One region of the Arthrobacter sp. TE12232 genome, then DNA from elsewhere that is predicted to be linked to it. Evidence: riboswitches for the same ligand, from Rfam matches in the RefSeq annotation. Region 1 holds a riboswitch; each other region holds the start of a gene.
The links. A riboswitch is a leader RNA that binds a small molecule or an ion and turns the genes downstream of it on or off. The one in region 1 is predicted to bind thiamine pyrophosphate.
Positions count from the first base shown of each region.

Region 1 (9,954 bases):
AATGCGAGGCCGCCTCGCTAGGATCAGGTCGGCAAGCGTCATTCCAGTTTCCCTGTTCTGCCTTCCGGAAGGCACCAAACGGATGATTGCGACATACTGGGTGTCCCGCGATTCAATCTCAATGACCAACAGGGCACGGCGACTAAGTGGCCTCCGCAGGGTATCCATTCTCACTGAGACAACCCGCTCCCAAGGCACGATTCCGAAATAGACTGGTCGCCGTCGTTGTCTGACCAGCTGGAGACCGCGGGCGTCTGCGACCAGGTCCAAGATGAATCCCCTCCCTTTCGTCTTTGATATCAACGGCCCTTTCTTGAGGAATCTCCCGAGTTCTTGCCCGGTCCAAAAGGTGTCGACAACAAGGGCTCCAGGATGGTCTTTCTGCAGCCGCGTCTTGAATGTTCTCGCACTGTGGAACAGCCACGCCAACCAGGGCGGTATGGCAACCGCCATGATGAGCAGGGCCACCCCAAAGACCTTGAGACCGTCCGGATAGCTGATGGCTTCGTGGAACTTGAGGACAAGTTTGACGAGAAGGGCCGCAACTCCCATGACCCCCAGTGCCGTGCCCAGCGGACGCTTCATCCTCATGAGACCTCCCCCAAAAGGCCGGCCATGCTGGCCGCGATACTGGTTTGAGCAACCGCTAGCCGGGGATCCCGCCGCGGGCGCTTCTTTCGGCGAGACGCTCGAGTTGCCGTGCGTGAACGTCGCTCACCCAGTCCCAGCCCTCTTGAGCCGAGGGGCCGACGCGCGGGTCGCTCGGATCACGTGCGTCACGCAAGGCGTGCACATATGCCAAATCCTGATCGATCCGTGCGTGGACCTGGTCGGTTCCTCCGACGGACCCGTGCCCGGGGATGACGACATCGACGTCACCGGCCACGCTCGCCAGCAGATGCAGCGCGGCGAGGTAATCCTCGATCGGGTCAGCGGTGTCGCTCAGGTCGAGCATTGGAATCAGGACATCGGAAAGCATGTCCCCGGCGACAAGAACCCCTCGTTCCTCAATCAACAGCGCCGCATGGCCAGGGGCGTGCGCCTGATGCTCGAGGATCCGCACAGGAGGGCCATCCCAGGGAATCTGCACAGCCCCGACTGGCAGGCCGGTGATGAGGCCGAGCAGGTCCATCGGCACCTGAGCGGGGATGCCGAGCCGACGTGAATCGATGCCGTGCGACAGCCGCTCGCGGGCCGTATCCGCGCAGAGCGCGGTGCCCCAACGGACAGGAGCTCCAAGACCGGAGTGCCAGAGCAAGTGATCCCAATGCGGATGCGTCGAGAATCCCACCGCAACGGCCTGACCCGAATCGGACAGATCCTTCGCGAGGCAGGCCATCTCGGCGTCGTGCACACCGGCGTCGATGAGCAACACGCCAGCCCGCCCCTGCACGACCACGGCGTTGCTCTGGCAGAACTCGCTCTCGTGGACCAGCACACCATCCGCAACCTGCCTCAGCACGGGTGAAATAGTAGCTTGCCCGGCGCCGGCCCACAATGATTCGCGGGAACGGGCCGCCTGGAGGTCACTGAGTCGTTGCCCGATGGCGTCACATCCGGGGCCGTCCAGGCGCGTGAACGTCGTCGGGGCAGGCATCCGAGGCATGAGCAGATGACGTCATGCCCACCGAGCCGATTGATTTCGTGGGCGCCCAGTCCAACGGTGTCCGTGTTCTGCCGCCAAGTGGTGACAGCACCAGCACCCGCCCGTATCCGGCCGCCAGATCGGCATTCTCGTTGCGTCGGTAGCCGCCGTCGATGTATCGGTTGTCGCCGATGGTGTAGGCGAAGCCACTGGCGCAGCTGGCGGCGACGGCGTCCGCCAGGTCGACTCCGCTGTCGCGGTCGAATAAGACCGGTTCACCGGTATGTGCATCGACCGCCGTGATGAGCACCGTTCGTTGCGGCCAGAGCTGACCGGGGAGCCGCGCGGCAACGGTAGCGCGCCACCGCGTTTGCCCGGAGCCATCCGACGCCGCATCCATGTCGAGCGCCGCCGCGCCCATTCTGCGGCGTATATCGGCCGCATCCTCAGCGGCCCCGATGATTCGGCTCGTTCTCTCCAGATGGTCGGCCGGCCCAACTGGAACGCGTCCGCCGTCGGATCCGACCGGACCAGTCCGTTGTTGGGGCGCAGAAGCAAGGATTTGGGCAAGCAGTTGGGTCGGCGCCGCGCCAGTTATTTGGGCCGCGGCCGTTGATCCGGCCGACGTCCCGATGATCAGATCAGCCTCGGTCACATTCAGACCGGCTTCAGACAGGCCGGCGATGATACCGATCAACCACGCATTGACTGCCGATCCGCCACCGCCGAGGACCAATGCTCGCTCACCCGCGGCACGCACCCGCCGTATGGCGTCGACCTGCGGCAGATCCTGGTCCGACCTCGGCCGGTCGGAGGCCGTCGCCGAGGTGAGTTGCAGACTCGAAGAAGGTGTTGTGTTCATGGGAGCCGCCTTTCGCGAATTGCCTGCAGCGACGCCGTCACCAACCGCCGCGTGTTGGCGTATGTCCCTTTCGGGCATCGTCGGGCATTGCCATTTCGGCCCGCAGGCCGAGGAGCCGGATCGGACGGCCGGCTTCGATTCCGGCTGCGAGGTCCAAGGCCCGCGCGAGGATTTCGTTCCGGTCGAATGTCTCGGGAATCTTCCTCGCGTGGGTCGTGGTGAGGAACGGCGCGTACCGAACCTTGAGGGTCAGCCCAATCACGGGCCGTCCTTCGGCCACAACATCCTCAAGGACACGCGCCGTCAGCTCCCTCACGGCGTCGTCCACCTGGGCGGGCTCGGTCAGGTCGCGCTGGAAGGTGGTCTCCCGGCTATGCCCGCGGGCAACCCACGGGGTGTCGTCCACAACGCTGGTGCCCTCCCCGCGTCCGAGCTCCGCGTACCAAGGACCCATCCTGGGGCCGAACTCCGGGACCAGGACCTGGGGGTCGGACGCGGCGAGCTCGGCCACTGTGTTGATGCCGAGTTTGGCCAGGCGGCCCGACACTTTGGTTCCGACGCCCCACAGGTCCTTGGTGGGCCGACTGCCCATGACATCGAGCCAGTTCCCGGCAGTGAGGCGGAAGACGCCGGCCGGCTTGCCGAACCCGGTAGCGACCTTTGCCCGGACCAGCGTGTCGCCGATGCCCACGCTGCAATGCAGCCGCGTTTGCTCCAGGACAGCGGCCTGCACCTGCCGGGCGTAGGCCTCCGGATTCTCTGTCTCCGTGCCTATAAAGGCTTCATCCCAACCCAGCACCTGCACGGTGGCGCCGGGCTGCGCGCGCAGGGTAGCCATCACCGTTTCAGACGCCGCGAGGTAAGCCTCCTGATCGACGGGCAGGATCACAGCGTCGGGCACTTTCCGGGCCGCAATGCGTAAGGGCATTCCGGAACCCACGCCGAACGCCCTGGCTTCGTAGGATGCGGTCGATACCACAGCTCGTTCCGTGGGGTCGCCCCGACCGCCGACAATGATCGGCTTGCCCGCAAGCTCCGGCCGCCGAAGCACTTCGACCGCCGCGATGAACTGGTCGAGATCGACGTGTAGCACCCACCGGATTCCGCTCACGCCACCAGTCTGCCCTAAACATCCCTGGCAAGCATCGGCCCTCCTCCGGGCGTGGCTGCGTGGCCTGCAGCGTCCTGACCTGTGCCTCGGAACGCGGGTGAGGCAAGACGACTCAAAGCCCGGTTGAGCAACACCAAGCCGTGAACGGGTACGCCCTCATCCCCACCCTGACCTGCGCATTCATTGTCGCCAACGGTGTCGGGGCACTACACTCGGCGACGGGGGAGCCGGGATGGGGGTAGCGATGTTCGTTCCAAGTTCAGGGGATCACTTCCGGGAGGATGATTTGCCGACCCGCATTCGTGCGCTGCGGATGCCGGGCTGGGCTGGCGCGGCCCTCGGTACGGGCCTGCTGGCGGTCGCAGTCGCGGCGGTCGCCGGCTCGATCCTGGTCAACGAGCGCGACAGCACGATCATCGCGGCCTGGGCGGAGGCGCTCATCATGGCGGGGGCAATCATTTCCGCGGTCTTCGGCGCCGTCCTGCTGTGGTCCGCCGGCGAGTGGGTCACGCTCACGCCGGACGCGGCGATCGTGACGAAGGCGTTCCTCGCCCGGGCCAGGGTCGATCGCACGCAGCTTGAAGACTTCCACCCCTATCCCCACCGGTACGCCGGCCGCGGGGGCGTCCAGTACCGGATGGTCCCAACCTTCACCTTTAGGGACCCGTATGGCCGGCTCCGGGACTTGCCGCTGCCGTTTCTGGCCTACTGGAACAACGTTGGGGGCGCGGAAGCCCCCTTGCCGCCGCGTGCCGCGCACATCGAGGCATGGGCTCGCGCGGCCGGCAGCCCGTACTCGAGAACTGTGATCACAGGCGCTGTGCCGCACACGCTCTCGATGCACCGACAGTCGGTGAGGACGGGTCTGCTGCGCCGGGCACGCGTGGCGGCAATCCTCATCCCGATGGTCTCGATTGGGCTCGGCCTGGCCCTCGGCTTCGGGCTCGGACCGGTCGCCAAAGCCTTCGGCGGGCATGACCGCAGCTTCGACGCCCAAACGAACCGCACCGGCATCCGCGACCTCGACGACGCCCTCACGCCCGCCGTAACCGCCTACCAGTGGCGTGCGGAGCAGTTCAAGCCCGGCACAAGAGACTTCAGCTTCTTCCCGACCCTGCGGTCACTGCCGTCCGCGCCGTACACGGTCCGATACTTCATCCGCGACCCCGCGCAGCGCGGCACAGACCTCAGTCCCCCGGAGCAGAAGTATGGCCGAATCATCTCGGAAGGGACGATTTCCGTAACGAACCCCACGATCGAGTTCGCGCTCGACCACGACGCAAGCATCTTCACCTTCGAGGTCTACGTCACCGACGACCACGGCCACACGACGCTCAACTCCGAGCTCTACAGGAACATCGCCGCCAATCCGGCACGGGAGCCGACGCCGAATCCGGCACGGACGCCGGCACCGACGGCGACGTCCTGAGAGCGACGCGTCGCGCGGTCGGAACGCCTACTGTCGCATCCCGCTAGTGCCTCATCAGGGGGCAATCCCCATGGCTGTCCGGGGCGCCCGCCCAGCAGGGCAGGCGTCCTGGACCGCTGGCTAGGCCGAGGCCTGTGCTCCCACGGTCGGCTTGGGCAGGTAGACCTTGCCGCCCGCTGCCAGGAATTCGTTGCTCTTCTCCCGCATCCCGGCGGCCATCTGCGCCAGTGCCGCCTGCGAATCGGCGGAACCATATTCGTCCCGGATGTCCTGGCTGATCCGCATGGAGCAGAACTTGGGCCCGCACATCGAGCAGAAGTGCGCCGTCTTGGCCGGCTCCGCGGGGAGCGTCTCATCGTGGAAGGCCTCGGCGGTCACCGGATCCAGGGACAGCGCGAACTGGTCCCGCCAGCGGAACTCAAACCGCGCCTTGGACAGGGCATCGTCGCGTTCGTGCGCTCCGGGGTGGCCCTTGGCGAGGTCGGCGGCGTGGGCGGCGATCTTGTACGTGATCACTCCGGTCTTCACATCGTCCTTGTTCGGCAGCCCCAGGTGTTCCTTGGGCGTCACGTAGCAGAGCATCGCGGTGCCATAACGGGCAATCTCCGTGGCGCCGATCGCCGAGGTGATGTGGTCATAGCCCGGTGCGATGTCCGTAACCAGGGGTCCCAGCGTGTAGAACGGGGCACCCTTGCAGAGCTCCTGCTGGCGCTCCACATTTTCCCGGACGAGGTGGAACGGCACGTGTCCCGGGCCCTCCACCATGACCTGCACATCGAACTCCCAGGCCCGCTGGGTGAGTTCGGCCAGCGTGTCGAGTTCGGCGAACTGCGCGGCGTCGTTGGCGTCCGCCGTCGCGCCGGGCCGCAACCCGTCGCCGAGGGAGAACGCGACGTCGTACTTGGCGAAGATTTCGCAGAGCTCGTCGAAGTGGGTGTAGAGGAAGTTCTCCTGATGGTGCGCCAGGCACCAGCCGGCCATGATGGAACCGCCGCGGGACACGATCCCGGTGACCCGGTTGGCCGTCAGGGGGACGTAGCGCAGCAGCACCCCGGCATGGATGGTCATGTAGTCCACACCCTGCTCGCACTGTTCGATCACGGTGTCCCGGAAGATCTCCCAGGTCAGGGCGTTGGCCTCGCCGTTGACCTTCTCCAGCGCCTGGTAGATCGGGACCGTTCCGATCGGGACGGGGGAGTTGCGGATGATCCATTCGCGCGTGGTATGGATATCGTCTCCGGTGGAGAGGTCCATCACCGTATCCGCACCCCACTGGGTGGCCCACTGAAGTTTGTCCACCTCCTCGGCGATGGAGCTGGTCACCGCGGAATTGCCGATGTTGGCGTTGATTTTCACCAGGAACGCCTTGCCGATGATCATCGGCTCGGACTCCGGGTGGTTGATGTTGCTGGGAATAATGGCCCGGCCCGCTGCCACCTCGCTGCGGACCAGCTCCACATCGCAGTTCTCGCGCAGCGCAACGAACCGCATCTCCGGTGTCACGATGCCCTGCCGCGCGTAATGCATCTGGGTGACCGTCCGGCCCTCGACGGCGCGGCGGGGCTCTGGCGGGGCGCCCCGCCATTCCGCGGAGGCGGCACCGCGGCGCACCGCGGACCTGCCGTCGTCGAGCAGGTTGCGTTCCCGGCCGCGGTACGGCTCCGTGTCACCCCGCCCGACGATCCAGCCGCTGCGGAACGGGGCCAGCCCCACCACCGGATCGCTGCCCGGCCCGGCCGTGCGGTAGACCCGGAATGGAGGGTTCTCGACGCCGCCCGGCGAGGGTTCCAGCGCGATCTCGGTCACCGGGACGCGGATGCCGTGCTCCGGGTCCGTCGTGAAGGCCAGCGAGTGGGACTTCAATGACTGCGTCGCGGCAGCCTCAGAGTCGGCAGGCAGGTTTTGGCCGGACTGGTTTTGGATAGGGCTGTGCTGTGCAATTTGCGTATTCACGGAAAATACTCACTTCCTTCGCCGGCATTACCCGGACAGGTTCAACGGTCGCAGGCCGCGTCAGCCCGATCTCAGCCCCTGCAGGGGCACCCGTGTGGTCGTAGATGAAGCTACCACGCGCCGCCGGACGGCTGTCCAGTGTGACGCGGCCGGCGCGGCGACATGGGGACTACCCTTGATCCCATGACCGGCATCATCGAATTCAGCGGCCCCGTCCTCACCGGGCCGGACACGGTACGCCACGGCCTCTGGTCCGTCGACGGCCGGCTCACGTTCCACCGGCCCGCCGCCGCGCCGGAGCGCGTGCTGGATGGGTGGGTCATTCCCGGGCTGGTGGACGCACACTGCCACATCGGCCTCGGCCCGGGCGGAGACGTTGCCGAGGACACCGCGGAGACCCAGGCCTTCACGGACCGCGACGCCGGGACGCTCCTGGTCCGCGATGCCGGCGCCGTCCACGACACCCGTTGGCTCCAGCAGCGCACGGACCTTCCGCGGATCATCCGCGCCGGCCGGCACATCGCCCGCACCCGGCGCTACCTGCGCGGCTTCGCCGTCGAGGTGGAACCGGACGGCCTGGTCGAGGCCGTGCGGAAGCAGGCCCGTGCCGGCGACGGCTGGGTCAAGCTCGTGGGGGACTGGATCGACCGCGACGCCGGCGACCTCGCCGCCAGTTTTCCCGCCGGAAGCCTCAAGGACGCCGTCCAGGCCGCGCACGATGAAGGGGCCCGCGTCACCGCCCACTGCTTCGCCGAGGACACCCTGGATGACATGCTCGACGCCGGGATCGACTGCATCGAGCACGGCACCGGGCTGCTGCCGCGGCACCTGCCGCGCTTCGTGGAGCAGGGCGTGCCGATCGTCCCCACCCTGATCAACATCGCCACCTTCCCGGACATCGCCGCCCAGGCGGAGGCCAAGTTCCCCCGCTACGCCGCGCACATGCGCTCGCTGTGGGAGCGGCGGGCGGAGCGGATCCTGGAAGCCCACGAGGCCGGGGTGGCCATCTATGCCGGCACCGATGCCGGCAGCGTGATCAGGCACGGCCGGATCGTGGACGAGATCCGGGCCCTGCACGCCGCCGGGCTGCCCGCCGCGGCTGCCCTCGACGCTGCCAGCTGGTCCGCGCGGACCTGGCTCGGCGCGGACGGCATCACCGAAGGGGCCAGCGCCGACGTACTGGTGTGCGCGAAGGACCCCCGGCAGGACCTCGGGACCCTGGCCGGACTGCAGCACATTGTCCTGCGGGGCCGGCCAACCCGTTAGGAATAAATTGAAGCTTCAAGTAATTTAATACTATGCAAGGTCACCGAAAGCCCGGTGGCCACTGACCCCCGGAGAGTTTCAATGACCGCAGAAGCCAGCACCCAGGATCTCCTTCCTGCCGCACTCACCATGGGCACCGTGATGCTCAAGGTTGGCGACATGAAGCTCATGACCGACTACTACCAGCGCGCCCTCGGCCTGGACATCGTGGCCGAACAGGACGGCGGACTCTACCTTGGCCGCCGGCAGAAGCCCCTGGTCCACCTGGCGCCCGCCCCGGGCTTGAATCTGCCCTCCCGCGGCGAAGCCGGGCTCTTCCACACCGCCCTCCTCTTCGAGGACCAACACTCCCTGGCGGCCACCGTTGCCAGCGCGGCCCAGTACGAGCCCCAGTCCTTCACCGGCAGCGCGGACCACCTCGTCAGCGAGGCCTTCTACTTCAACGACCCCGAAGGCAACGGCATCGAGCTGTACTGGGACCGGCCGCGGCAGGACTGGTCCTGGGAAGGCAAGAACGTCGTCATGGACAGCCTGGCCCTGCCGCCGCAGCGCTACTTGCAGCAGCACCTGACCGAAGAGTCCCTGAGCGGCCAGCGCGAGGCGGCCGCCGGCGTCGGGCACGTGCACCTGCAGGTGGGCGACGTCCACACTGCGCATGAGTTCTATGTCGGCACCCTGGGCTTCGAAAAGACCGCGGGCTGGCATGGCCAGGCCCTGTTCGTCTCGGCCGGAGACTACCACCACCACATGGCCATGAACGTCTGGAACAGCCGCGGCGCCGGCCCCCGACGCGACACCCTGGGCCTGGGCGAGGTGCTCATCGAAGTGCCCTCCGGTGACGACGTCGGTTCCCTGGCTGACCGCCTCAAGGTGGCCGGCGTCGACTCGCACCACACCGGCGCCGAACTGCGCTTCGAGGACCCATGGCGCAACCGCATCCGCGTCGCCGTGCGCTAAGGGAGTGCTTTTCGGTGAACATGTCCAGCGTTCACAGCTCCCCGCCGGACATGCACGCTGTTCACTGACAGGACCGCTGGACATGTCCATCGGTCGCGGCCGGGAATGGACATAGCGGCCATATGTCCATTGCCCGCGGTCAGGGGAGGGCATGTCCGCGGGCGAGGCCAGATGACGCACGGTCCGGCACGGTCAACGAGGGCACGGTCACCGAGGGCATGTCCAGCGGCCGGGGCGCGGCTGCGCTGAAGCGATTAGGCTGAAGCGACGCCAAAAACAGCGGCCAAGCGCCGCCAGACATCTAAGGACCAGCTGCATGGGATTTACTGAAATCTTTGTGTCCACCCACGACGCCGCCCTCAAACGCGCCGGCGCGCTCGAAGCGGGCGGCGCGGCCGCCCCGGACGCCGTGCGCATCCCGGACATCAGCGACTTCGAGGTCGAACGGCTCGGCGACCTCGCCGGAGTGGCCGTGCACGCCCCGGGCGCGGACTACGAACTGGCGATGGTGGACGTGGCCAGCGACTCCCTGCTCGGCGTCCCCTCCGCCATGGTCCGGACGCTCGCGGAACTGCTCAGCTACGAAACCGAGGGGGAGGGCGACATCCTCGAGGACGTTGCGGCCACCTGGGCCGCCGAGGAGGACATGCCCTTCGGCGCGGACCAGGCCCGGGCATATGTGCGCCGGATCGCCGAACTGGCCGCCGGAATCGACCCCGCCACCAAGTCCGGACTCTATGTCTGGACGTCCTGACCGGACGGCCAGGCCGTGTCAAGTCGAAATCCTGCCG
Region 1 is NZ_JBSSFK010000001.1:4,194,115-4,204,068, forward strand. It holds gene ACVWZ7_RS18730 (hypothetical protein) at 1-591, opposite strand, end outside; gene ACVWZ7_RS18735 (MBL fold metallo-hydrolase) at 647-1,462, opposite strand; gene ACVWZ7_RS18740 (patatin-like phospholipase family protein) at 1,551-2,447, opposite strand; gene ACVWZ7_RS18745 (DNA polymerase IV) at 2,485-3,558, opposite strand; gene ACVWZ7_RS18750 (hypothetical protein) at 3,845-4,987, shown strand; gene thiC (phosphomethylpyrimidine synthase ThiC) at 5,108-6,940, opposite strand; TPP riboswitch at 6,937-7,044, opposite strand; gene ACVWZ7_RS18760 (amidohydrolase family protein) at 7,124-8,206, shown strand; gene ACVWZ7_RS18765 (VOC family protein) at 8,288-9,163, shown strand; gene ACVWZ7_RS18770 (hypothetical protein) at 9,480-9,917, shown strand.

Region 2 (9,954 bases), 400 kb from region 1:
CACGCCGTCGGAGCGGCCGCCCGGTCTGACGCGGCCGTAAGCACCACGGCCGGTGCGGCCGACGTCCTGGACCGCCGCTCGCGGCCGCAACGACTGCTCGACGGCCTGGTCGGCGCCTGCGACGCCGCCCTCGCCGCCGGGGCCCTGCCCGCCGCCGGCGGACTCCGGCCCCAGGTCATGGCCACCATCGACTACCGGGACCTCCTCGGCCGCCTCGACCGCACCGGCACCCCCAACGACCCCACCGCCACGCCCGGCCCGGGCACGGGAACGCTGATGTTCACCGGACCCGTCACCGCCTCCACCATCCGGAAGATCGCCTGCGACGCCGACATCATCCCCGTCCTGCTCGGCGGAGAAGGCCGGATCCTGGACATCGGACGCACCGCACGGATCTTCCCGCCCCACATCCGCAAAGCCCTCACCGCCCGGGACCAGGGCGCCGCCTTCCCGCAATGCACCATCCCCGCACCCTGGTGCGAAGCCCACCACATCACCTACTGGTCCCGCGGCGGGTCCACAAGCACGGACAACGGCACCCTCCTGTGCTCCCACCACCACCATCTGATCCACAAGGAACAATGGACCATCCAGATGCGCAGCGGCATCCCCTGGTTCATCCCGCCACCCCATGTCGACCCCCGCCAAAAACCCCGACGCAACAAATACTTCCGCCCCGACTAGTAGTCGTTCTCTCATAGGTCGGTGTTCGCTGTTTGTCCCTGCGCGTTCCTGGCAACGGGGGCAGTATCCCGGCAGTTCGACGCAGACTCATCGGAGTTCCTCGCGGACGCCGTAGGGGCTATGGCTTCCCTCGCCGGCCACGGGCCTGCAAGGCGCATATCGGCGATGACAGGCGCCGATGGGCGATGCAAGGCTCCGCCTGGTGATGAGGATCTGTGATGAAGCGGTCCTGCTGGCGGAACCAGGTCAGACCTGCCAGCCTCACCGGCCTTTCAGAGGAACGCAGACGTTACAGGAACTCGGCCCGGCCTTCCATCGCCGAGGACGCCAGCGCGTGTTCGCGCCGCGGGATCCTGCCGGCCGCTTTCGCCAGCCTGCCGGCGATGACGGCGTGTTTGAAGGCCTCCCCCATGAGCGCGGGATTCTGGGCACGGGTCACGGCCGTGGCCAGCAGCACGGCGTCGCAGCCAAGTTCCATCGCCAGGGCCGCGTCCGAGGCCGTGCCGATTCCGGCATCGAGCACCACGGGCACGGACGCCCGCGAGACGATCAGCTCGATGTTGTGCGGGTTCAGGATGCCCAGGCCGGTCCCGATCGGGGCACCCAGCGGCATCACCGCCGTCGCCCCGAGGTTTTCGAGCCGCAGGGCCAGCACGGGGTCATCGTTGGTGTACGCGAAGACCTTGAAGCCGCGGGCCACCAGCTGCTCAGTTGCGTCCACGAGCTCGACCGCGTCCGGCAGCAGGGTGTGCTCGTCGGCAATGACTTCGAGCTTGACCCAGTCCGTCTCCAGGGCCTCGCGGGCCAGTTCGGCGGTGAGTACGGCGTCCTTGGCGGTGAAGCAACCGGCTGTGTTCGGCAGCACTCGGATGTTGTGGTCCACGAGCAGCTGGAACAGCGATCCCGTTTCCGCCGGTGAATAGCGGCGCATCGCCACGGTGGTCAATTCCGTCCCGGAAGCCAAAAGCGCCGCGCCCAGCCCGTCCAGGCTCGGCGCACCGCCGGTGCCCATGATAAGCCGGGATCCGAGCGTCACGCCGTCCACCACGAACGGATCGGCGAGGGCCCCGGCAGCCGGCCGGGCCGGCGATCCTGCAAGAGTCGTTTCGTTCATGCTGGTCATCCTCCCTGGACTGCCGTAACAAGTTCGACGTCGTCGCCGTCGGCGAGCGCGGTGGCGTGCCACTGGCTGCGGGGCACCACTTCAGCGTTGCGGGCCACCGCGACACCGAGCTTCTGCCCGTCGGCAGCCCGGCCGTCGGGGCCGATGCTCCGGCCCGTGAGCTGGCTGACGAGTGTGCTGACGGAGGCGCCGTCGGCGACGCTCTGCTCCGTTCCGTTCAGTCTGATGTTCATGCTGCTTCCTTGTTGGGGCTGTCCCCGGACGCATCCGGGGTGCGGGAGAAACGGTCGGGGCGGAACCCGGCCCAGCGCGGGTCCGGCATACCGTCCATGAGCTGACGACAGACGACGGCGGCTGCCGGGGTCAGCAGGACGCCGTGCCGGAAGAATCCCGTGGCGATGATGAGGCCCGGGACGTCCCCGCCTTCCGGGCGCGAGACGCGCCCCAGCATCGGGGCGTTGTCCGGTGTGCCGGGGCGGGCGCGCGCCGTGGCTTCGAGTAGTTCCAGCTCGGCTACAGCGGGCACCAGCTGCTGAGCGTCTCGGAGCAGCTGGTAGACGCCGCCGGCGGAAACAGCGTGCGGATCCGACGGGCCGTCTTCGCGTTGGGTGGCGCCGATCACCACAGTGCCGTCCTGCCGCGGGACGATATACACCGGCACCCCGCGCACCATGCCACGCACGGTGGCCGTAAGCAGTGGTTGCAGGTGCGCGGGCACGCGGAGCCGAAGGATGTCGCCGTAGACCGGCCGCAGCGGGAGTTTCAGTCCAGCGGGCAGCCCGTCAAGGTCGGGGGCGCCGAGCCCGTTGGCGACCACGGTTTCCGCGGCCCGCACGGAACCGCCGCCCGCGAGCCGGACACCGGCGACGCGTCCGTCCTCCCACAGCAGCCCCGCCGCGCGCCGACGGACGAATCTGCAGCGGCCCTCCGCGTCGAGCAGCCTGGTGAGCCGGGCAATCAGCATGCGGGGGTCCACCTGGTGGTCGGCCGGGATATCGAATGCGCACGAGATACCGGGGCTGAGCAAAGGTTCCCGGCTGCGTGCCTCGCGCACGGTCAGGGGCTCCACGGTGAGGCCGGAGTCCTGCTGGACTTCCCTCAGGTCCGCGAGCGCGCGCCGGTCCGCCGCATCGGCACCGACGGCGAGGGTCGGCGTCGTCAGGTAGCCGGTACTGGACCCTGCCCGGGATCCCGGGCCGCTGGCGGCACTGGCATCGGCGTCGATCCCGGCACCGGCATCGATCCCGGCCACGAAGTCGGGCCACAGCCGGGAGGACTCGAGCATCAGTTCCAGGAGCTGTTCTTCCTGATAGTGCAGTTCGCTGACGGGGGCCAGCATTCCGGCGGCGGCCCAGCTGGCCCCGCTGCCGGGCGCGTCATCGATCAACACCACGGACCGGCCCGCACGGCTGGCCTCGAACGCGATGCCGTGGCCGATCACCCCGCCGCCGATCACCGCAACGTCAACAGCGACGTCCTGTGCGGATGTGTCCTGTGCGGTGAGGTCCTCTGCGGAACCCGGGCCCGTGTCACAAACCCGGTAGGCGGCGTCATCTGCGGCTTCGGCTTCACGGCTGGTTCTTGTGCCCATAAAAAATTCCTTCCCTACGCCGGTACTAGCCGGATCAGGTCAAGCGGTCGGCTCTGACGCCCTCTCAGCCGTGCAGCGATGACGTGGCCGCTGCGGGCTCCCGCGGTATGCGCCCAGTTTAGAGGAACTAGGCTGGTGTCATGAGCCAGGACTCCCTCCACACCACCGCCCGCCTCTACTTGTGCACCGACGCCCGGCAGGACCGCGGCGACTTCGAGGACTTTGTGGACGCCGCATTCGCCGGCGGGGTGGACATCATCCAGCTGCGCGACAAGTCGCTTGAGGCGGCCGAGGAACTGGAGCTCCTGGAGGTCCTGCACGCCGCAGCGCAGCGGCACGGACGGCTCTGGGCCGTCAATGACCGGGCGGACATCGCCTCTTTGTCCGGGGCTCCGGTGTTCCATATCGGGCAGAAGGATATTTCGCTCGACGCCGCCCGCGGCCTCCTCGGCAAGAAAACCATAGTCGGATTGTCCACCCACAGCCCGGAGCAGGTGGACGCCGCCATTGCGTCCTCCCCCGGCCGCAAGGGACTCGACTACTTCTGCGTGGGACCCGTGTGGGCCACTCCCACCAAGCCTGGACGCGCCGCCGTCGGCCTCGACCTGGTGCGTTACGCCGCCGAGGCGACCGGCCGGGCGGATGGGGAGGGAGCCGGCACGGTCGACGGCCGGGTCGAAAGCTTGTTGCCGTGGTTTGCGATCGGCGGCATCGACCTCGGCAATGTTGAGCAGGTAGTCGACGCCGGTGCCCGCCGGATCGTCGTGGTCCGGGCAATCACCGACGCCGATGATCCGGCCCACGCAGCCGGCGCACTGCTGGCGGCGCTGGATGCCGCCGATTCCTGAACAGGTTCCGTTCGGGTTTCCGCCCCGGCGGCGGAGCTACCCCGCCAGTCCCAGCGCGGCCATCCGGCGCGAGTGGTTTGTGGCGAGTTCGGCCGTCAGAGCCCTGACCAGTTCCCTGGCGCCGGCGTCGTCCAGGCCTGAGAGCCCGCCGAGGAAGGCGTGTTCGAGACTGACCCGCTGGGCTTGGGTCAGTGCCTCGCCCAGCAGGCGCCTGGCCCACAGCGCCAGGCGCGACGCCAGCCGGGGGTCATCGGCCAGGGCCGCCTTGAGCCGCTCCTGCAGCACGGCCGTGGCCTCCTCGGCGGACTGGATCTGCTCGATCAGTTCCCGGGTCGCGGTGTCGACGTGCCTGGCGACGGCACGGTAGAAGTCCGCGGAGACGGTGTCGATCACGTAGGCCTTCATGAGGGATTCGTACCAGTCCGCCGGGCGTGTGCGCTCATGGAAGTGGTCCACGGACGGCTGGAACGGCAGCATGGCGGCCTCCGTGTCCAGGCCCATGGCCTCGAGCCGGGCCCGGACGAGTTCGTAGTGCTGGAACTCGACTACCGCGATCCTGCCCAGCACCGCACGGTCATGCAGCGTGGGTGAATAGCGGGCGTCCGAGGACAGCCGTTCGAAGGCCGAAAGCTCCCCGTACGCCATGACTCCCAGCAGATCCGTGAGGAAGCTGTTGTAGCGGGCAGGATCGTCCGGGATTGGGCTCATAATCCAAGACTAATAGCGGAAATCGGGCTAACCTGATTTTCGTGTCCCATCATCGCCTGACCCCGAGTATCCACGAGCAGCAGAACCAGCTTGCCGGGGCTCTCAAGGCGTTGCGCACCACGCTGGAACTGCCCGGTCCGTTCCCCGAGGACGTGCTGCGCGACGCGCAGGCGGCGGTGGCCGAGCACAAGCTGCCGGACCTGGACTTCACCCATGTCGAGTTCGTGACGATCGATCCGGCGTCCTCCACCGACCTCGACCAGGCGCTGTATATCGAGCGCAACGGCGAGGGCTACAACGTGCTTTACGCCATCGCCGATGTCCCGTCCTTCGTCGCGCCGGGCGGGGCGCTCGACGCCGAGACCCGCCGCCGCGGCCAGACCTTCTACACCCCGGACGGGCGGATCCCGCTGCATCCGGAGGTCATCAGCGAGGCTGCCGGTAGCCTGCTCGCCGGGCAGCTGTGCGCGGCATTCGTCTGGGAGTTCGAACTCGACGCCGCGGCGGAGGTGACCTCGGTGCTGGTGCGCCGGGCCCAGGTCCGCAGCCGCGCGAAGCTCAGCTACAAGGGTGTCCAGGCCGAGCTCGACGCCGGCACCGCAACGCCCCTGCTGCAGCTGCTGAAGGAGGTGGGCACCAAGCGCGTGGAGCTGGAACGCCTCCGCGGCGGCGCGAGCCTGAACATGCCGGAACAGGAGATCCAACAACTGCCCGACGGCGGCTACCGGATCGTGGCGGCCCCGCCGCTTCCGGTGGAGGACTGGAACGCCCAGATTTCCCTCATGACCGGGATGGCGGCGGCCGGGCTGATGCTCCAGGGCAAGGTCGGCATCCTGCGCACCATGCCAGCCCCGGACGAGGCGTCGCTGCGGCACTTCCACCGCCAGACTCACGCTCTCGGCAAGCCCTGGGACGGCGAAACGCCCTACGGCGAGTACCTGCGGACCCTCGACCCCACGGATCCCCGCCAGCTGGCCATCGTGCACTCGGCCGGCATGCTCTTCCGCGGGGCCGGCTACACGCCCTTCGACGGCACAGTGCCGCAGGCCGCCGTGCAGTCCGCCATCGGCGCGGCCTACGCCCACTCCACCGCGCCGCTGCGGCGGCTGATCGACCGTTTCGTGCTGGTGATCTGCGAGGCCTTGAGCAACGGCACCGAGGTTCCGTCCTGGGCCCGGGAAGCCCTGCCGTCCCTCCCGGCCATCATGGCCACCTCGGACCAGCTGGCCGCACGACTGGAGCGGCTCGCACTGGACACCGTGGAAGCAGCGCTGCTCGTCAACCACGTCGGCCAGGAGTTCGACGCCGTCGTGATCTCCGGCTCCAGACCGGCAAAGAGCGCCAGCGGCAGCGGCACCAACGGGAACGGCGGCAAGTCCAACGGTAACGGGAACGGCCCGTCCGGAATCGTGCAGATCGCCGAGCCCGCGGTGACCGCAAGGTGCCCCGGCGAGCTCGAACCGGGCACCCAGGTCCGGGTCCGGGTGGTGTCCTCGGACATCGCCACACGCGAAATCCGGCTGGAGCTGGTCGGCTGACGGACCGCCGCCGGGCCCCCTCTGCGGCGCGATCGCGCCTCCAGTCGAGGATCCGGGTCTCGTACAGCTAGACTGGAGAGGTAGATATGGATGCCCGGTCGTTGATTTCCATGATTTTCGAATTCAACAAGCCCGCCCCTACGCGATCTTGAGATACACCCGCTGGTCCCCAGTGCCAGCATTTAGATAGCCCGCGATCGGCTTCCACTGGAATTGCTTGCGCGCCTGAGCGTGCTCCGGAACGGCCACGGCCGGCCCCGTTGAGCAAGCAGCGCAGCCCAAAATGAATAAGGAAACTCACCTGTGAGTGAATTGCACACGCACCAGCTTCTGACCGATGAGTCGGGCACGGAGACCATCGAGCCCGAAGAAACCATCATTTCGGACGAAAAGCCGCACGAGATTGCCGAAAAGACGTTCGCCGATTACAACGTCCGCGCGGACATCGTGGAGTCCTTGGCCGACGCCGGCATCACCCACCCCTTCCCGATCCAGGCAATGACGCTGCCGGTCGCCCTGGCCGGACACGACATCATCGGCCAGGCCAAGACCGGCACGGGCAAGACCCTCGGCTTCGGCATCCCGGCGCTGCAGCGCGTCGTTGGCCGCGACGACGCCGGCTTCGACAAGCTGGCCGTGCCCGGCGCCCCGCAGGCCCTCGTGATCGTGCCCACCCGCGAACTCGCCGTCCAGGTAGCCAAGGACCTCGAGAACGCGGCCAAGAAGCGCAACGCCCGTATCGCCACCATCTACGGCGGCCGCGCCTACGAGCCGCAGGTCGATGCCCTGCAGAACGGCGTCGAGATCGTCGTCGGCACCCCCGGCCGCCTGATCGACCTCTACAAGCAGAAGCACCTGAGCCTGAAGAACGTCAGGATCGTCATCCTCGACGAGGCCGACGAAATGCTGGACCTCGGATTCTTGCCGGACGTCGAAACCCTGATCGCCGGTACCCCCGCGGTCCGCCAGACGCTCCTGTTCTCGGCCACGATGCCCGGCCCGGTCATCGCCATGGCCCGCCGCTACATGACCCAGCCGACCCACATCCGCGCCGCGGACCCGGACGACGAAGGCCTGACCAAGCGCGACATCCGCCAGCTGATCTACCGCGCCCACAGCATGGACAAGGTCGAAGTTGTTGCCCGGATCCTGCAGGCCCGCGGACGCGGCCGCACCATCATCTTCACCAAGACCAAGCGCACCGCTGCCAAGGTGGCCGAGGAACTCGTGGACCGCGGTTTCGCGGCTGCCGCGATCCACGGCGACCTCGGCCAGGGCGCCCGCGAACAGGCGCTGCGCGCCTTCCGTAACAACAAGGTGGACGTCCTCGTTGCCACCGACGTCGCCGCCCGCGGCATCGACGTCGACGACGTCACGCACGTGATCAACTACCAGTGCGTCGAGGACGAGAAGATCTACCTGCACCGCGTCGGCCGCACCGGCCGCGCCGGCAACAAGGGCACCGCTGTGACCTTTGTCGACTGGGATGACATGCCGCGCTGGGGGCTCATCAACAAGGCCCTGGGCCTGAACTTCCCCGAGCCCGTGGAAACCTACTCCTCCTCGCCGCACCTGTTCGAGGAACTCGACATCCCCGAGGGCACCAAGGGCCGCCTGCCCCGCGACAAGCGCGTGCTGGCCGGCGTCGACGCGGAGGTTCTCGAGGACCTCGGCGAGACCGGCAAGAAGAACACCCGCAGCAGCGCAAAGGACAGCGGAAGGGACGGCACCCGTGAGGGCAGCCGCACCGGCGCCCGCGAAGGTAACCGCACCGCCAGCCGTGACGGCGCCCGCGAAGGCAGCCGCACCGGCAGCCGGGACACCCGCCGCAGCGGCGCCGAGGCAGGCGGACGCTCCGGCGACCGCCGTCGTCGTCCCGCCGACGCCGAAGCCGCTACCGTTTCCACTGCCGGCGGGCAGGGCCCCGAGGCTGCTGCCGGCGCCGCGCCGGCGAAGGCCCCGACCGAGGTGGACCGTGCAACCCGTGCGCGTCGCCGCACCCGTACGCGCCGCCGCAACGGTGAAGTCGTGGCCGGCGGCGACGCACAGCCGAGCGGCGCCGAGGCCTAATCCCCTCCATGACTGACACCGTCTGGGCGCCGGACGGCAGCAACCTGGTGGTTCACGCGGACAACGCGGAATACCTCCCCACGCTGCCGGACGGCGCCTTCACACTGATTTACGTGGACCCGCCCTTCAACACCGGCCGGGTGCAACGGCGCCAGGAAACCCGGATGGTCCTCAACGCCGGCGGCGAGGGTGACCGCGTCGGGTTCAAGGGCCGGTCCTATGACACCATCAAGGGCGCGCTGCACAGCTACGACGACGCCTTCAGCGACTACTGGTCTTTCCTCGAGCCCCGGCTCGTGGAGGCCTGGCGGCTCCTGGCCGACGACGGCACCCTGTACCTGCACCTGGACTACCGCGAGGTGCACTACGCGAAGGTCATGCTGGACGCGATCTTTGGCCGCGAATGCTTCCTGAACGAGATCATCTGGGCGTACGACTACGGTGCACGGGCCAAATACCGCTGGCCCACCAAGCACGACAACATCCTTGTCTACGTCAAGAACCCGGCGAAGTACCACTTCGACAGCGCCGAGGTGGACCGTGAGCCCTACATGGCACCCGGGCTCGTCACCCCCGCCAAGCGCGAGCTCGGCAAGCTTCCCACCGACGTGTGGTGGCACACCATCGTCTCGCCCACCGGCAAGGAGAAGACCGGCTACCCGACGCAGAAGCCGGAGGGCCTCATCCGGCGCGTGGTCGCGGCCTCGAGCCGGCCGGGCGACTGGTGCCTGGACTTCTTCGCCGGTTCCGGCACGCTCGGCGCCGTGGCTGCGAAGCTCGACCGCAGGTTCGTGTGCGTGGACCAAAACCAGGCGGCCGTCGACGTCATGGCCAAACGACTGGCCGCGAAAGCGCAGTTCACCGCGTTCCCGCCGGACCCCGGGGCCTGACCCGCGGTCCCGCCCGCCTTTCGTCGCGATGCGCCATCACTTGTGGCGGGTAACCGGGCCTCTGACCGACCACAAGTGATAGCGCAATCAGGTTCGGGAAGGGCTCAGCGCACCACGGCGGAGCCGGTGCCCAGTTCCTCGATCCGGGCAAAGACTTCGGGCGAGGTCAGGTTTTCCCCCAGCAGGTTCGGCTTCCCTGCGCCGTGGTAGTCCGAGGACCCGGTGACCAGCAGGCCGTACCGTTTGGCGATGCGGCGCAGGAAGACCCTGCCCTCCTCCGGATTGTCCCGGTGGTAGATTTCCAGGCCGGCCAGCCCGGCGTCGATCATTTCCCGGTACGTCCCCTCCCCCACGATCCGTCCGCGGGCAGACGCGACGGGGTGCGCAAAAACCGGCACGCCACCGGCTTCCCGGACCAGTTCGACGGCGAGCGCCGGATCCGGCGCGTAGTGCTGGACCCAGTAGCGCGAGTGTGAGGTAAGGATCGAACTGAAGGCCTCGG
Region 2 is NZ_JBSSFK010000001.1:3,793,152-3,803,105, reverse strand. It holds gene ACVWZ7_RS17050 (DUF222 domain-containing protein) at 1-684, shown strand, start outside; gene ACVWZ7_RS17045 (thiazole synthase) at 974-1,798, opposite strand; gene thiS (sulfur carrier protein ThiS) at 1,804-2,040, opposite strand; gene thiO (glycine oxidase ThiO) at 2,037-3,398, opposite strand; TPP riboswitch at 3,392-3,512, opposite strand; gene thiE (thiamine phosphate synthase) at 3,539-4,246, shown strand; gene ACVWZ7_RS17025 (ferritin-like fold-containing protein) at 4,283-4,954, opposite strand; gene ACVWZ7_RS17020 (RNB domain-containing ribonuclease) at 4,996-6,492, shown strand; gene ACVWZ7_RS17015 (DEAD/DEAH box helicase) at 6,796-8,562, shown strand; gene ACVWZ7_RS17010 (DNA-methyltransferase) at 8,571-9,452, shown strand; gene ACVWZ7_RS17005 (PHP domain-containing protein) at 9,557-9,954, opposite strand, start outside.
Region 2: it holds a riboswitch for thiamine pyrophosphate, as region 1 does, so the genes downstream of both, thiO (glycine oxidase ThiO) here and thiC (phosphomethylpyrimidine synthase ThiC) in region 1, are expected to answer to the same signal.

Region 3 (9,954 bases), 1.3 Mb from region 1:
CTGCTCATGGGCATATTGGTGCTGGAATTCGGAAGCCTCTCGGTGCTCCGCGTCGAGCAGGGCGCCCCGGGGGCCAATATCAGGACCGCTTCGGACGCCCTCTGGTACACGATCGTCACGATCTCGACAGTCGGATACGGAGACCAATATCCGGTCACGGATGCGGGCCGTATTATCGGGGCAGGCATCATTGTCATCGGTGTCGGCATCTTCGGTACGTTCACCGGTTACCTTGCCAACTTCTTCCTGTCGCCCAAGAAGAAGGAACCCGCGCCGCTAGTCGATGCGGCCGACACGGGTACGGTCGAAGGACTCCGCCTGCGCCTCGAAGAGTCCGAAGCCAAGCTCACCGAGATCAGGAAGCTGCTCGTCGAGCCAAGCTAGTCAACGTCCTTGAAATGCCCTCGTTAGACGACGTCCTGGGTCTTGGCGAAGCGGGTGATCGCGCGCTGGGTGCCGCGGTTGGCGAGCACCTGGATGACGGTGCTGACCGCGGCCGAGATCAGCGCGAACGCCAATGCGTGGTGCAGCGTGGTGGGGACGTCGTCGTTGTCCGTGGGCGGCTTGCTGCCCGTGGACTTCTCCCAGACGGTGTCAACGAGCTTGGCGCCGGCGTAACCGGCCAGGAGGCTGACGCCGGTGCCGAGCAGCTTGATGAAGAGGTTCATTCTTCGTAACTCCTTAAGGGAGGAAACAGGGCTGCCCCTAGCCTAGCGTTCCTTGCCCGGGCATCCAGACAGGGCCAACGCCCCTGTATTGCCTCGCCCGCCGGACGTACTTTTGAGCATGGAACAGCCCCGGACCCGCCCGCTCGGCCATGCCCGGGGCGCCGCGGCGGACAGTCAGAGCTGGCGGCAACTCTACTTCTGGGCCGGAATCTCCGCCGTCGCGTTCGTGGCGTTGTTGATCGTGGCAGTGGTTCTGGACGCCATTGCCCCGCCACCGATCCACGGCGGTGCCGAAACCCTCGAGTTCATCGCCGGGCACACGGCGGTCTACGTCGCCGAACAACTCCTGTGGACCGTGCCCAACATTCTTCCGGTTCTGGTATTCGTGACCCTCTTCGTGGCACTCGCCCCGCTGAACAAGAGCCTGGCCCTCATGGCCACGGTGATCGGCGCCCTGCCGTGGGCGCTGTTCCTGGCCGTTCCGGTCACGAGCCGCGGATCGATGATCCTGGTCAATCTCAGTGACAGCTACGCGAACGCGATCGGCACCGCCGGGGCCGATGCCCGGCTCCGCTATGCCGCCGCGGCGGAGGCGCTGATCGCCGAGAACAACACGCCTGCCGCCGTCGGCGTCCTGTCCGCGCTCGGCATCCTGCTGATGTCGCTGACCATGCTCAAGGGCGTGCTGCCCCGTGCGGTGGCCTGGCTCGGCGTGGCCGCGGGCGCGGTTGGCGTGGTGGCGGAGGTACTCCGGTTCGCCGTTCCGGAGGTCTACCTGGTGTACGGCATCCTGATGTGGGCCTGGTTCACGGCGGTGGGGATTGCGCTGATCCGGCTGTCCCGGAGGACGCCGCGCGCGGACGGCGCCGCCGCCTAAGCTCCCGGCGTGAGGACCGTCCGTAAAGCCTCGACCACGAGGTCGTGGTCTGCCTTCTGCGGCAGCCCGGAGACAGTCACGACGGCTACGGCACCGGTGCCGCGCACGTAGATGGGGAACGCTCCGCCGTGGGCGGCGAACTCCATCTGATCGAACCAGGCGTTGTCCTCGATCCTTCCGCCGGCAGCGCGGGCCCGGAGGCCCACCAGCAGGGACGGGACCTCGTAGCGCTGGGCCGTGCGCTTCTTGGCGTTGATCCAGCGTTCGTTGTCCGGAGTGGCGCCGTCCAGCGCCGCGTGGAAGAGCACCTGCTCGCCCTTGGTGATGTCGACGGCGATGGGCAGCGAGCGTTGCCTGCCCAGTTCGACCAGGAGCAGCCCGAGGTCCAGGGCATCGTCCTTGCTGAACGATGCGAACTGGAGCGCATCCATTTCGGCCAGCACGCGGCCAATGAGCGCCGCCAGGGAACCGTGCGGTTGCGGCTCGCTCGAGTCCGGGTCGTACTCGGCGGAGGGATCTGGCGTGGCCGGTGTGTGCGTCAAAATGGTCCAGCTTTCCGGTGGGCGACAAGGCCGCCCGCTCGCGGGTCCGGGGGCCGACACGTCGACTCTACCAAGCGGCTCTTCCCGGCCGCGGGGTGCGCCTGGGGCAGGCCGCGGATTGTGACAGCACTCCACTGATAACCCGGGCCGTTCGGGTGTAAACTGAGCCAGCCCACAAGGGCGAAATAATTACGACAGGGGAGCGCCGCCGTCGGGCATCGCCGGAAGAGTCCGGGGAAACCAGTGGTGGGCGCTGAGAGTGCGGACAGCCGCAGACCCTCGAACCTGATCCGGTTAGTACCGGCGCAAGGGAGTCGAGTTCTCAGGGTGCGCGGAGGGCGGCGGAAGCCGAGGCCGGCCGGAGCACCCTCCCCTCCTGTTCCTCAGGAGGACGACATGACAGATATTTCAGCACAGCATGGTTCCAGCAGCCGTTCATCGGCCCGGCGCACCTACAACTGGCGTGTGGTGGACATTGTGGTTGCCGCCTTGATCGCCGTCGCCGGGGGCGTCATCTTCTGGGCCTGGGATCAGGGCGCGAACCTGATTTCCACCCCGGTCAACACGATCTACCCGCCGCTCAGCGGACTCTACGCCGGCGGATGGATGATCCCGGCAGTGCTCGGCATGCTCATCATCCGCAAGCCCGGGGCAGCCCTCTTCTGCGAGACGGTGGCGGCCACGGGCGAGCTGATCATGGGCTCGCAGTACGGCACCACGGTCCTGATCTCCGGAGTCCTGCAGGGCCTCGGCGCGGAACTGGTGTTCGCGGCCTTCCTCTACAAGAAGTTCAACCTCCCGGTGTCCCTCCTGGCCGGAGCCGGCGCGGGCCTCTTCTGCGGCCTGAACGACTCCTTCCTGCCGTGGGGCTGGAACATTGCCTACGAAGCCGGCGACAAGCTCGCCTACATCGTCTTCACCACCATCTCCGGCGCCGTGATTGCCGGCGGACTGTCCTGGCTCGCCACCCGCGGCCTGGCCAAGACCGGCGTGCTGGGCTCCTTTGCCTCCCGCAAGGCCGCCACGGAGCCTGTCTTCTCCTGAACCACGTTCCTGCACCCACTCCGGAACGGCCCTCTTGGAATTGCACAGGCGACTCATGACATCTTCACCAGGCGTACGCCCGGCCGCCGTCACAGCCCGCGGCTGGGGCTGGCGGCACGCCGGAAGGCTCCGGCCTGCGGTCAGCGGACTTGACCTGGACATCCGGCCGGGGGAGCGCGTGCTCCTGCTGGGCCCGTCCGGCGCCGGCAAATCAACCCTGCTCCACGCCCTGGCGGGTGTGCTCGGGGACGGCGCGGTGGGGGAGGCTGGCGACGCCAAAGAATCCGACGAGACCGGCAGCCTGCTGATCGATGGCGCTGCGCCCCGTGCACAGCGCGGCCGCGCCGGGCTCGTGCAGCAGGACCCGGAAACCCAGGTGGTGCTCTCGCGCCTCGGCGACGACGTCGCCTTCGGCGCCGAAAACCTCTCTGTCCCGGCCGGGGAGATCTGGCCGCGGGTCCGCGAGGCGCTCGACGACGTCGGGCTGGGCAGGCTGCCGCTGGACCACCCGACGTCGGCGCTGTCGGGCGGCCAAAAGCAGCGCCTGGCGCTCGCCGGGATCCTCGCGATGCGGCCGGGGTTGCTGCTGCTCGACGAGCCCACCGCCAACCTGGATCCCGCCGGCGTCCTGGAAGTCCGCGACGCCGTTGGCCGCTGCCTGGACAAGACCGGCGCCACCCTGGTGGTGGTGGAGCACCGGGTGGCGGTCTGGAAGGACCTCGTGGACCGGATCGTGGTGCTGCAGCCCGGGTCCGCCACGGACTCCGCGGTCCTGATTGACGGGCCGCCGGACCAGGTCCTGGCCGAGGCGCGGGACATGCTCATCGGTGCGGGCGTCTGGGTGCCCGGCTACGTGCCCGCAACACGTTCCCGGACCGCCCCGGCCTCCGGGCAGCTCCTGCTCTCGTCGGACGCCCTCGCGGTCTCCCGCGAGCGGCCGCGGCGGGCCGGACTGCGCCAGGGTTTCCGCACGATTGCGCCGCGCCCCGTGCAATCCGGGGTCATGGCCCGGGTCCGTGCCGGAGAGGCCTTGACCATCACCGGGCAGAACGGTTCGGGCAAGTCGACCCTGGCACTGACGCTCGCCGGCCTCCTGCGCCCCGTGGCGGGGACGGTCTCCGCCACGACGGAACTCAGTGGTTGCGCCATCGGTCGCGTAGGTGATGGCGCCGGGACCGACCCGTACCGGTGGAAAGCCCAGCAGCTGATCGCCAGGATCGGGACCGTGTTCCAGGAACCCGAGCACCAGTTTGTCACCGGCAGGGTCCACGACGAACTTATGTTCGGGCCCCGCCACCTCGGCTACGGCGAGGACCGTGTGGACGAGCTCCTGGAGCGGCTGCGGCTGACGGAGCTCGTGGACGCCAACCCCTACACGCTCTCGGGCGGCGAGAAACGGCGCCTCTCGGTGGCCACCGTGCTGGCTGCGCACCCGCAGGTACTGGTCCTGGACGAGCCCACGTTCGGCCAGGACGCCAACACCTGGGCCGAGCTTGCCTCGTTCCTCTCTGAACTTCTCGACGCCGGCACCGCCGTGGTCTCCGTGACGCACGACGCCGAATTCAGCGCTGTCCTTGGCGGCACCGAACTGCGCCTCCACGGCCGGGACACCGCCGGGTCGGGGGCCGTCAACGCCGCCGGCCCGGACCGGGAGCTGCCGGAGGCGGCCGCATCATGAGGGACGAACTGAGCGTCCGCGGCAACCATGCGCTGCTGACCCGCGCCAACCCGCTCGCGAAGTTCACGGCGGTCACCATGGTCACCCTGGTGCTGGCTCTGTCCATCGACTGGGTCTCTGCCTCGGTGGCGCTGGCCTTCGAACTGATGCTTCTGCCGCTGGCCGGGCTGACCGTTGCCCTGCTGTGGCAGCGCGGCTGGCCGCTGATCCTCGCGGCGGCGCTCGGCGGCTGGAGCACCGCCATCCTGGCGCCCGACGCCGGAGCCGTCCTGTTCGACGCCGGGATCTGGTCCATCAGCGCCGGCTCCCTGCAGCTCGGGATCGGTTTCATGCTCCGCGGGCTCGCGATCGCCCTGCCTGCGGTGCTGCTGATGAGCTGCACCGACCCCACGGACCTGGCCGACGCCCTGGCCCAGAACGCGAAACTGCCGCACCGGTTTGTCCTGGGCACCTTGGCCGCCATGCGGCTCGTGGGAATCATGGCCGAGCAATGGCAAACCATCGGGATGGCCCGGCGCGCCCGCGGCGTGGGCTCAAGCGGCAACCCCTACCAGCGCTTCCGCGCCACCATGGGCCAAAGCTTCGGCTTGCTGGTGCAGGCGATCCGGAGCGCGTCCCGGCTCGCGGTGACCATGGAGGCCCGCGGGTTCGGCGGCGCGGCGCGGACCTGGGCCAGGCCGTCCACGTTCAGCGGACTCGACGCCTGGGTGCTTTTGGGCGGGCTGGGCATTGCGGCAGCCGCCGTCGCGGCAGCCCTCGGCGCGGGCACCTGGAACCTTGTCTTCCTCACCCGCCAGTAGCCGCGGCAGCGTCCGGCGCGCCTGCGCGCTGCCGCTTGTCACAGCGCCGCCGCGCCGGTTATCGCATGATGCGGGTATGCATGTGAGATTGGCGCCATTCCGGCGGCAAATACCGGGTGCGGTAGATCATGCGTGATATTTTCGGGACATGACTCAACAGACTGCTGAACATGTCGGCCTCCTGCTCCGCGAGGCCCGCGGGGACAAGGGCTGGACCCAGGGACAACTCGCGGCCGAGCTCGGCACCAGCCAGAGCGCCATCGCCCGGATGGAGCAGGGCAAGCAGAACCTGAGCCTGAAGATGATCCAGCGGCTGGAGACGATCGTCGGGCACAGCATCGTCAAAGTGGGCCGGCCCCAGATGACCCACCTCCGGGTCGAGGGCGGTCGCACGCTTTCCGGCGCGGTGGACGTCAACAGCAGCAAGAACGCCGGCGTCGCCCTTTTGTGCGCCAGCCTCATCAACCGCGGCACCACCACCCTGCGCCGGCTGGCCCGGATCGAGGAAGTCAACCGGATCGTCGAGGTGCTGACCAGCATCGGCGTCGAATGCACCTGGCTCAACGCGAACGACCTCCAGATCCGCCGCCCCGCTGTCCTGGACCTCGCATCCATGGATGTGGAGGCGGCCCGCCGGACCCGCAGCGTCATCATGCTCCTGGGCCCGCTGCTGGACGAGGCCGACACATACCGTCTGCCCTACGCCGGCGGCTGTGACCTCGGCACCCGCACCGTGCAGCCGCACATGCAGGCGCTAAGCCAGTTCGGGCTCAGCGTGGACGCGAAGTCCGGGTTCTACGCGGTCCAGGCACCGCCGTCGGACAGCCACGACCGCTCCTTCGTGCTCAGCGAACGCGGTGACACCGTCACCGAGAACGCCATCATGGCCGCCGCGCACCGCCGCGGCACCACCATCATCCGCAACGCCAGCCCCAACTACATGGTGCAGGACCTCTGCTTCTACCTGCAGATGCTCGGGGTGGAGATCGACGGCGTCGGCACCACCACGTTGAAGATCACGGGCCGCCCGTCGATCGACGTCGACATCGAATACTTCCCCTCCGAGGACCCGATCGAGGCGATGAGCCTCATCACCGCCGGCATCGTGACGAACTCGGAAGTCACCATCCGCCGCGTCCCGATCGAGTTCATGGAAATCGAGCTGGCGACCCTGGAACAGATGGGCCAGCGGCTCGAAGTGTCCGGGGAGTACTTTGCCCGCAACGGCCGCACCCGCCTGGTGGACGTCACCACCAAGCCTTCGGAACTGCGGGCGCCGGAAGACAAGATCCACCCCATGCCCTTCCCGGGCCTGAACATCGACAACCTGCCCTTCTTCGCCGTGATCGCGGCCAACGCCCACGGCCAGACGATGATCCACGACTGGGTATACGAGAACCGGGCCATCTACCTGACCGAGCTGAACAAGCTGGGCGCCCAGGTGCAGCTGCTCGACCCGCACCGGATCTACGTCAACGGGCCCACCAAGTGGCGTGCCGCCGAGGTGGGCTGCCCGCCGGCCCTGCGCCCCGCGGCCTGCCTGCTGCTGGCCATGCTCGCGGCTCGCGGCGTCTCGGAACTGCGGAACATCTACGTCATTGAGCGCGGCTACGAGGATCTGGCCGAACGGCTCAACACCATTGGCGCGAAGATCGAGTATTTCCAAGACTGATCCCAAGCAACGCGAGGTCTGATCGCGCCCGTCCGCAGGGGGATGGGCGCGAAGTGACCCGGCGTTGGCGTAGGGCGTGTCGGCGGTTCCTGACGCACAATAGATTTATGCGCACCTTCGGCGTGGAGGAAGAACTGCTGATAGTCGACCCGGAATCGGGCCGGCTGCTTGCCCTCGCCGACCTCATGCTGGCCAGCCTGCTCCCGCCGAAGCAGGACGCCGCCCAGGTTCTCCCGGGGCAGCAACCGGTCCACGAGGGCGGCGCCGACTTCAGCTACGAGCTCAAGCTCGAACAGATTGAGACCCAGACCCGGCCGTGCCTGGACTATAGGGAACTTCTTCGGCAGCTCAGGCAGGGCCGGGCCTTGGCAGACCAGGCCGCCCGCGTGCACGGCGGCCGAGTCGCGGCCTTGGCCACCTCGCCCCAAGGCGCCGCCACGCACCTCACCCAGAATCAGCGGTACATGACCATGCAGGAACGCTTCGGGCTCACGGTCCGGAACCAGCTGACCTGCGGCCTCCACGTCCACACCTTTGTGGAATCGCCGGAGGAGGGCGTGGCCGTGATGGACCGGATCCGCGACAAGCTTGCCGTCCTGATCGCCCTCAGCGCGAATTCCCCGTACTGGAACGGCGCAGAGACAGGGTTCGAAAGCTACCGCACCCAGGCCTGGAACCGCTGGCCGGGCTCGGGCCCCACGATGATCTTCGGCAGCCTGCCCGTCTACCGGCGGCTGGTGACCCGGCTGGTGGAAAGCAATGTCCTGATGGATGAAGGGATGATCTATTTCGATGCCCGGCTGGCTCGGCTGCATCCCACCGTGGAGGTCAGGGTCGCCGATGTCTGCCTGCGGGCCGAGGATGCGGCGCTGATCGCCGTGCTGGTGCGCGCCCTCGTGGAATCGGCGTCGCGGGAATGGAACGACGGCGTCGAGCCCGCCCCGGTACCCACGTTACTGCTGCGGATGGCCGCATGGCAGGCCAGCAACTGCGGACTGCGCGGGCAGCTCCTGGACTTTGGAACTTTCACCCCTGCCCCGGCCGCCGACGTCGTCCGGGCACTCGTGGACTTCGTTGCCCCGGTCCTTGAGGAACAGGGCGAGCTGGACCTGGTGCGCGCGGGCGTCGAGCGGATCCTGGCGGAGGGCACGGGCTCGCAGCTGCAGCGGGAGCCGTTCCGCGCCGGCGGGCTGGCCGCCGTCGTCGAACGGGCCGTCGAAGTGACGACGCAAGGGGACGCCGGCGGAGAGCCAGCCGGGCACGAGCCATCCCTGGGCCGGGTGCGCCGGGGCTAGACCTGCTTGAGCGCCTGGCCGAGGTCGCGGATCAGGTCCTCGACGTCCTCCAGGCCGACTGAAAGCCGCACCACGCCGTCGCTGAGCCCGATTGCCGCGCGGCCTTCCGGGCCCATGGCGCGGTGCGTCGTGGTGGCCGGGTGCGTGATGAGGGACTTCGAATCACCGAGGTTGTTGGAGATATCGATGATCCGCAGCGCATCCAGGAGCGCGAAGGCGGCCTCCTTGGCGGTGCGGCCCGGGGACGGCGAGAGTTCCAGCGTGAGCACGGTGCCGCCGGCCTTCATCTGCTTCGCCGCGAGATCGTACTGCGGGTGGGAGGGCAGCAGCGGGTACTTGACCCAGCTGACCGCGGGCTGCTGCTCAAGCCAGCCGGCCAGCCGCAGGGCGGAGGCGGAGGAATGGTTGACGCGCAGGGCCATGGTCTCCAGGCCCTTGGTCAGGACCCAGGCGTTGAACGCGGAGAGCGAGGGGCCGGTGTGCCGCATGAGCTGCTTGACGGGCCCGTCGATGAATTCCTTGGTCCCCAGGATTGCCCCGCCGAGCACGCGTCCCTGTCCATCGATGTGCTTGGTGCCGGAGTAGACGATCACGTCGGCCCCGAGGTCTCCGCAGCGCTGCAGCAGCGGGGTGGCGAAGACGTTGTCGACCACCACCGTGGCGCCGGCCGCGTGTGCCAGTTCGCTCACGGCGGCGATGTCCACGATCTCCTGCATCGGGTTCGACGGCGATTCGAAGAAGACCGCCGTCGTCGGCTCGGACAGCGCAGACTTCCACTGCTCGAGGTCCGGACCGTCCACGAAGACTGTCTCGACGCCCCAGCGCGGCAGGATCTCGTTGAGGATCACAAAGCACGAGCCAAACAGCGAGCGGGCGGCGACCACCCGGTCGCCGGCCCCCAGCAGCGCGCCGAGGGCGGTGAAGACGGCGGACATGCCGGACGCCGTCGCAAAGCATGCCTCGGTGCCCTCGAGCAACCGCAGCCGCTCCTGGAAGGTTGCGACGGACGGGTTGCCGTAGCGGGAGTAGACGAAGCGCTCGTCCTCCCCGGTGAAGGCGCGCTCGGCGGCGGCCGCGGACTCGTAGACGAATCCTGAGTTGAGGAAGATCGGCTCGGCGGTTTCCTGGAAGCCTGTACGGTCAAGGCCTCCGCGGACGGCCTGGGTGTCGGCCGCCCATTCGGCGGCGTCTGGATTGAAAGTCACTTAAATCTTTCCGAGGTTGGTGGGCAGGCCGCGGTTCTTCCAGCCGTTGACGGTGCGTTCGCCAAAGCGGTCGGTCTCGCCTTCGAAGCCCTCAAGGACGTTGTAGGAGGTGTAGCCGGCCTGCGTCGCGGCCGTCGCTGCGGCGATCGACCGGGCGCCGGAGCGGCACAGGA
Region 3 is NZ_JBSSFK010000001.1:2,850,441-2,860,394, forward strand. It holds gene ACVWZ7_RS12635 (ion transporter) at 1-384, shown strand, start outside; gene ACVWZ7_RS12640 (DUF4235 domain-containing protein) at 408-668, opposite strand; gene ACVWZ7_RS12645 (DUF4386 family protein) at 787-1,545, shown strand; gene ACVWZ7_RS12650 (heme-degrading domain-containing protein) at 1,542-2,087, opposite strand; TPP riboswitch at 2,274-2,417, shown strand; gene ACVWZ7_RS12655 (ECF transporter S component) at 2,484-3,131, shown strand; gene ACVWZ7_RS12660 (ABC transporter ATP-binding protein) at 3,187-4,809, shown strand; gene ACVWZ7_RS12665 (energy-coupling factor transporter transmembrane component T family protein) at 4,806-5,609, shown strand; gene ACVWZ7_RS12670 (UDP-N-acetylglucosamine 1-carboxyvinyltransferase) at 5,758-7,281, shown strand; gene ACVWZ7_RS12675 (glutamate--cysteine ligase 2) at 7,389-8,576, shown strand; gene ACVWZ7_RS12680 (O-succinylhomoserine sulfhydrylase) at 8,573-9,781, opposite strand; gene ACVWZ7_RS12685 (rhodanese-like domain-containing protein) at 9,782-9,954, opposite strand, start outside.
Region 3: it holds a riboswitch for thiamine pyrophosphate, as region 1 does, so the genes downstream of both, ACVWZ7_RS12655 (ECF transporter S component) here and thiC (phosphomethylpyrimidine synthase ThiC) in region 1, are expected to answer to the same signal.